Regions from separate parts of the Streptomyces sp. NPDC059008 genome, predicted to be linked through region 1. Evidence: riboswitches for the same ligand, from Rfam matches in the RefSeq annotation. Region 1 holds a riboswitch; the other holds the start of a gene.
The links. Region 1 has a riboswitch for glycine ahead of gcvP (aminomethyl-transferring glycine dehydrogenase). Riboswitches for the same ligand answer to the same signal wherever they lie in the genome.
Positions count from the first base shown of each region.

Region 1 (3,403 bases):
GAGCGGCTGCGGCGCGACATCAGGTCCGCGACGGGGCTGACCGGTTCGGTGGGGCTCGCGGGCGCCAAGATGCTGGCGAAGATCGCTTCCGAGGCGGCGAAGCCGGACGGCCTGGTCGTCATCGAGCCCGGTACGGAGCGGGAGCTGCTGGGCCCCATGACGGTGCGGACGCTGCCCGGCGTGGGGCCCGCGACGGCTGAGACGCTGCGCCGGGCCGGGATCCACACCGTCGCGGAGACCGCCGAGGCCGGCGAGGCGGAGCTGGTGCGGCTCCTGGGCAGGGCGCACGGCGCGGGGCTGTACGCGATGGCGCTGGGCCAGGACGACCGCCCCGTGGTGGCCGAGCGGGACGCCAAGTCCATTTCGGTCGAGGACACCTTCGAGGTCGATCTGACCGACCGGACGCGGGTGCGGAACGAGATGCTGCGGTTGGCCGACCGTTGCGTCCAGCGGCTGCGGGCGGCCGGGCGCTCCGGGCGCACGGTGGTGATCAAGGTGCGGAACTACGACTTCTCGACGCTGACCCGCTCCGAGACGCTCCGCGGGCCCACCGACGATCCCGGGGTCGTACGGGAGGCCGCGGTGCGGCTGCTGGAGACCGTGGACACCACCGGCGGGGTGCGGCTGCTGGGTGTAGGGGTCAGCGGGCTGGCCGACTTCACGCAGGAGGATCTGTTCGCCCAGCTGGCGACGGAGCGGGAGGCCGGGGAGCTGGCGAGGGCGGCGGCGGAGCCGGGCGGGGAGGAGGCCGGGGGCGGGGAGCCGGAGGAGGAGCGGCCGAGACGCTGGCATCCGGGGCTGGACGTGGTGCACGAGGAGTTCGGCGCCGGATGGGTGCAGGGAAGCGGCGTGGGGAGGGTGACCGTGCGCTTCGAGACGCCGTGGTCCGCACCGGGGAGGGTGCGGACCTTTGCCGTCGAGGACCCGGCGCTGCGGCCGGGTGAGCCGTTGCCGCTGGTGGGCGGCGGGCCGGAAGGAGGTCAGTCCTCCGAGCCGGCGATCTTGCCGAAGTCCTTGTCCGGGCCGTCGGAGCCGTCTTCCTTGCCGGGGGACGCCGGACCGGGTTCCGGTGAGGAGATATCCAGCCGGTAGTGGTGGTAGAGCTGGAGCTCCTGCTCAGGGGAGAGATGGCGGCCCACGCCGAAGTCCGGGGCGTCCTTGATCAGCTTGCGGTCGTAGGGGATGTGCAGGCCCTCGCCGACCATCTTGCTGGGTTCAAGGGGGACGAACGCATCCCGGCTGAAGAGCCCGGTGCGCACCGCCGCCCACTCCGGTTCCCCCGTCGCGTCGTCGAGGTAGACCTCGTCGATCGTGCCTATTTTCGCGCCGTTCCGGTCGAACGCTTTGCGGCCGATCAGGCTCCGGGGATCGATATCGGTTTGCACAACCCCTCCAATTGGTCGCAACTGCCCTGTGACAACTACCAAACGGCACATTTCATGCCCCGGCCACTCGAAGGATCCTTCGAGTGGTGCGCTGGTAGGCTGGCCAATGGCCGCAGAACCCATGCGGGAGAGTCCTTTGTCGTTCGCGACCAGGGCGCCGAAGGAGCAAATCCTCCCCGGAATCTCTCAGGCACACGTACCGCATGGACGAGGTCACTCTGGAAAGCAGGGCGGGCCACGGACGAGCACAGCGCCGGAACCCTTCCTCACCGACGGTGAAAGCCGGGCCGCCTCGCGCGGGCCGGTGAAGCTCTCAGGTTGAGATGACAGAGGGGGAGGCCGTCCGGGCACCCGCGCCGTGGTGCCCCTCGTAGGTCGTATTGACCAGGAGGCCCCCGCAGATGACCACCAATCGCATCTCCCTGACCGAGCTCGAACAAGGCATTCCGTTCGAGCGCCGGCACATCGGCCCCGACCACGAGGCGCAGGCGAAGATGCTCGCGCACGTCGGCTTCGGGTCGCTGGACGAGCTCACGGCCACCGCCGTACCTGATGTGATCAAGAGCGCGGAGGCGCTCGGCCTGCCGCAGGGCCGTACCGAGGCCGAGGTCCTCCAGGAGCTGCGCGGCCTGGCGGAGCGCAACCAGGTGCTGTCCTCCATGATCGGCCTGGGCTACTACGGCACGTTCACCCCGCCGGTGATCCTGCGCAACGTCATGGAGAACCCGGCCTGGTACACGGCGTACACGCCCTACCAGCCGGAGATCTCGCAGGGCCGCCTCGAGGCGCTGCTGAACTTCCAGACCATGGTCGCGGAACTGACCGGACTGCCCACCTCCGGCGCCTCCCTGCTGGACGAGGGCACCGCCGCCGCCGAGGCGATGGCGCTCTCCCGCCGCGTCGGCAAGGTCAAGCAGGGCGTCTTCCTGGTCGACGCCGACTGCCTGCCGCAGACCGTCGCCGTGATCCAGACCCGCGCCGAGCCCACCGGCGTCGAGGTCGTCGTCGCGGACCTGTCCGACGGCATCCCCGCCGAGATCGCCGAGCGGGGCGTCTTCGGCGTGCTGCTGCAGTACCCCGGCGCCTCCGGCGCGGTGCGCGACCCCCGTGCCCTCATCGAGCAGGCCCACGGGCTCGGCGCGATCGTCACCGTGGCCGCCGATCTGCTCGCCCTGACGCTGCTGACCTCGCCCGGCGAGCTCGGCGCGGACATCGCGGTCGGCACCACCCAGCGCTTCGGCGTCCCGATGGGCTTCGGCGGGCCGCACGCCGGCTTCATGGCCGTTCGCGACCAGTTCGCCCGCAGCCTGCCCGGCCGCCTGGTGGGCGTCTCCGTCGACGCCGATGGCAACAAGGCCTACCGCCTCGCCCTGCAGACCCGCGAGCAGCACATCCGCCGTGAGAAGGCCACCAGCAACATCTGCACCGCGCAGGTGCTGCTCGCCGTCATGGCCGGGATGTACGCCGTCTACCACGGCCCCGAGGGCCTGCGGACCATCGCCCGGCGCACCCACCGCTACGCCGCCGTCCTCGCCGAGGGCCTGCGGGCGGGCGGGGTGGAGATCGTGCACGGTGCGTACTTCGACACCCTGACCGCGCGGGTGCCCGGCCGGGCCGCCGAGGTCGTCGCCGCCGCCCGAGAGGCCGGCGTCAACCTCCGCCAGGTCGACGCCGACCTGGTCGGCATCGCCTGCGACGAGACCACCGGGCGTGCGCAGCTGGCCGGTGTCTGGGGCGCCTTCGGCGTGCGGGGCGACGTCGAGCAGCTGGACGCGGCGGCCGCCGAAGCGCTGCCGCAGGAGCTGCTGCGCACGGACGACTACCTCACCCACCCGGTCTTCCACCAGCACCGCTCCGAGACGGCGATGCTGCGCTACCTGCGCACCCTCGCCGACAAGGACTACGCGCTGGACCGCGGCATGATCCCGCTCGGCTCCTGCACGATGAAGCTGAACGCCACCACCGAGATGGAGCCGGTCACCTGGCCCGCGTTCGGCCAGCTGCACCCGTTCGCGCCG
Region 1 covers NZ_JBHYJC010000085.1:2,627-6,029, reverse strand. Annotated here, with positions in the region: gene ACFWZH_RS38725 (DNA polymerase IV) at 1-1,092, shown strand, start outside; gene ACFWZH_RS38720 (PRC-barrel domain-containing protein) at 981-1,385, opposite strand; glycine riboswitch at 1,500-1,597, shown strand; gene gcvP (aminomethyl-transferring glycine dehydrogenase) at 1,787-3,403, shown strand, end outside.

Region 2 (3,403 bases), on a different contig from region 1:
ACCAGCTTACGAGTGGTCGCGAGAGTAGAAGGGCCGCACGCGCTCCAGCATCCAGTCGGCGACCGGGTCGCCGTGGGCGAGATCGAGCATCACCAACTGCACCGGCCAGGGCACCGGGACCGCGCCGAGCGCACGCCCCAGGGCCGCAAGGACCGTCTCGCGGGCGGTGCCGTCGTGCAGCGCGGCAGGGTCCACCGCGAGCTGAACACCGACGAACAGTGTGGGCGTGTCGCCCTCGACACTAGCCAGGGCACGCCGGGCAGTCAGGACAATTCCGGCACCGGAGAACTCCAGTCCGGCGGCGGCAAGGAAGTCCACCGGCTCCTCCTGCCAGTCCGGCTCGAAGAGCCGCACCCGCCCGCCGCTCGGCAGCCCCTCGCCACCGTGGCGACCTTGCCGGCACAGCTCGGCCACCGCGGGCGGCGGCAGCGGAACCCCGACCGTGCCGTCCGGGTTGACCGCGATCCCGATCCTCGGCGGCAGCCCGCGGGCGAACTCCCCGGCCGGGGCGACGGTGAAGGACATGTGCGAGCCGACCACCCGCAGGAACTCCTGCTCGGAGCTGTAGACCGGGACATGGGCCACCCCGCCGATCTCGACGGTGGGCAGGTCCAGGCCGCGGGCGCCCGGGCCCGCGCTCTCCGGGCCACCGCCGTTGGGCAGCGGCACCCACACCCGGCTGCGGCCCAGTACCTCGACGATCCGGCCGCCGGCGCCCGGATGCCCGACCGACGCGGCGAGCACCTCTTCGAGCTCGTTCGCCGGCCACGCCAGCTGCGGTATCCCCTGCTCCGAAAGACTCATCCGTACCCACCCGTTCCGACCACGCCCATCGCCCATCGACCCTAGACGAGAAATACCGCAGGCGGTTCATACGGGGGCGGGGTACGGCACGCCCGGAAGCCGCAGTCCGCTCAGTGGAAGGCGACCGTCTTCAGTGCGCTCGCCGCCCGCCGGTCCAGCAGGACCACCGAGCTGAACCCCTTCGGCGGCCCGGCCGTCTCCGCCGCGCCGACCAGCCGGCCCACCGCCCTGCGGTGCCGCGCGAAGGCGTACCCCGACACCCCGCGCCCGCGCGCCTCCTGGCCGGACCGCGCCACCTCCGGCGGCACGTCGAGCAGCACCAGATGCAGCCCGCGCCCGCCGCGCGCCGCCGACCGGGCGACCCAGCGGCGCACCCAGGCCAGCGTTCCGCAGTCGTGCACCACCACGCTGTCCCCCGACGCGAGCGCACGGCCCAGCGCGAGATAGTGCGCGGCCCGCACCAGCGGGCGGTACAGCCCGTACGGCAGCCGGCGCAGCCTGCCGCGCGCCCAGCGCTCGCGGACGTCCTGCGAATCGATGCGGTGCACCACGGTGCCGCGGCCGTCCGACGACGGCACCACCCGGTGCATCAGGGTGCTCTTGCCGCTGCCCGGCAGTCCGGAGACCACCACCAGGTCGCCGGCGGCGAACCGCAGCTCCGCGGTGCCGCGGGCACGCCTGCGGCCGCGCAGGTCCATCACCCGAGTACCGCGCCCCGGCCGCACGACGGACCGCGCCGCGCGCCGGGCCGGGGGCGCGGCGGCAGGTGCCGCCACCGGCGCGCCCGGGGGCACGACCCCTGAAGTGGCCGCGAATGCCGCTTCCCTGTGCACCGTGATCGCCCTCCCCGTCCAGTTCCGGTCCGAGTCCGTCCCTTACCCGCAGAGTGTCAAGAAAAGGTAATGGCCATCAAGGCGATTGTCCGATCTGTCGGCGTGGCGGGCCCGCTCCTGGACCGGGCGGCGACCGGGGCTCCTCGATCCGGCGTTCCCGTGTAATGATGTGGCCGCCACGTGCACGTCTGAAGCTCGTCCGTGCACCGCCAACTCCATACCGGCCGCTTGAATCCGCGCGGGAGAGTCCCCGGCCGCCACGGCGGGGCGCCGAAGGAGCAAGTCCTCCCTTGAATCTCTCAGGCCCCTATACCGCGCGGGCGAGGCAGATCTGAAAAGCGAGCCACTGCCCGGTTGCATGGGGCGGCTCCACCCAAGGTGCAAACCGGGTCCGTTCGCGGGATCCCGGTGAACCTCTCAGGTTCCGATGACAGATGGGGAGAACGTCTTGTCACCCATGCCTGGGAGCCCAGAACCATGACAGATGCCCCCCGCCGCACCGCGCTGGACGCCACCCACCGCGCGCTCGGCGCGACCATGACCGACTTCGCCGGCTGGGACATGCCGCTGCGCTACGGCAGCGAGCGCGACGAACACGTCGCCGTCCGCACCCGCGCCGGTCTCTTCGACCTCTCCCACATGGGTGAGATCACCGTCACCGGCCCGCAGGCCGCCGACCTCCTCGACTACGCGCTGGTCGGCAACATCGGCGGCGTCAGTACCGGCCGCGCCCGCTACACCATGATCTGCGAGGACGGCGGCGGCATCCTGGACGACCTGATCGTCTACCGGCTCGCCGACCAGGAGTACATGGTCGTCGCCAACGCCTCCAACGCCCAGGTGGTGCTGGACGCGCTGAGCGCGCGAGCGGGCGGCTTCGACGCCGCGATCCGCGACGACCGGGACGCCTACGCACTGCTCGCGGTGCAGGGCCCGCAGTCCCCGGGGATCCTCAAGGCGCTGACCGACGCCGATCTGGACGGCCTGAAGTACTACGCCGGGCTGCCCGGCACGGTCGCCGGCGTCGACGCGCTGATCGCCCGTACGGGATACACCGGCGAGGACGGCTTCGAGCTGTTCGTGCGACCGGCGGACGCGGTGGCCCTGTGGGAGGCGCTGGCCGCGGCCGGCAAGGACGCCGGTCTGGTGCCCTGCGGTCTGTCCTGCCGCGACACGCTGCGCCTGGAGGCGGGCATGCCGCTGTACGGGCACGAGCTGACCACCGCCACCACGCCGTTCGACGCGGGCCTGGGCCGGGTCGTGAAGTTCGAGAAGACCACCAACAACGGCGACTTCGTGGGCCGCGCCGCGCTGGCGGCGGCCGCCGAGCGCGCCGAGACCGACCCGCCGCGCAAGCTGGTCGGCCTGATCGCCGAGGGCCGCCGGGTTCCGCGCGCCGGATACCCGGTCGTCACGGCCGACGGCACGGTCATCGGCGAGGTCACCTCCGGGGCCCCCTCCCCCACGCTCGGCAAGCCGATCGCCATCGCCTACGTCGACGCGGCCTACGCCACACCGGGCACCGAGGGTGTCTGCGTGGACATCCGTGGAAGCCATGAGCCGTACGAGGTCACCGCGCTGCCCTTCTACAAGCGGCAGAAGTAGCGGTTCGCCCACGGCAGGCACGGCAGTGGCGCGCGCCCGCGTGTCTCACTGTGCAAGACCCTCCCCCGGACTTCGCCCGGGGAGGCGCCCCCATGCACGATCACACCCTCGCGTACAGGAGAATCGAGCCATGAGCAACCCCCAGCAGCTGCGCTACAGCA
Region 2 covers NZ_JBHYJC010000014.1:66,222-69,624, forward strand. Annotated here, with positions in the region: gene ACFWZH_RS18900 (enhanced serine sensitivity protein SseB) at 7-804, opposite strand; gene ACFWZH_RS18905 (AAA family ATPase) at 915-1,643, opposite strand; glycine riboswitch at 1,867-1,962, shown strand; gene gcvT (glycine cleavage system aminomethyltransferase GcvT) at 2,115-3,242, shown strand; gene gcvH (glycine cleavage system protein GcvH) at 3,373-3,403, shown strand, end outside.
Region 2: it holds a riboswitch for glycine, as region 1 does, so the genes downstream of both, gcvT (glycine cleavage system aminomethyltransferase GcvT) here and gcvP (aminomethyl-transferring glycine dehydrogenase) in region 1, are expected to answer to the same signal.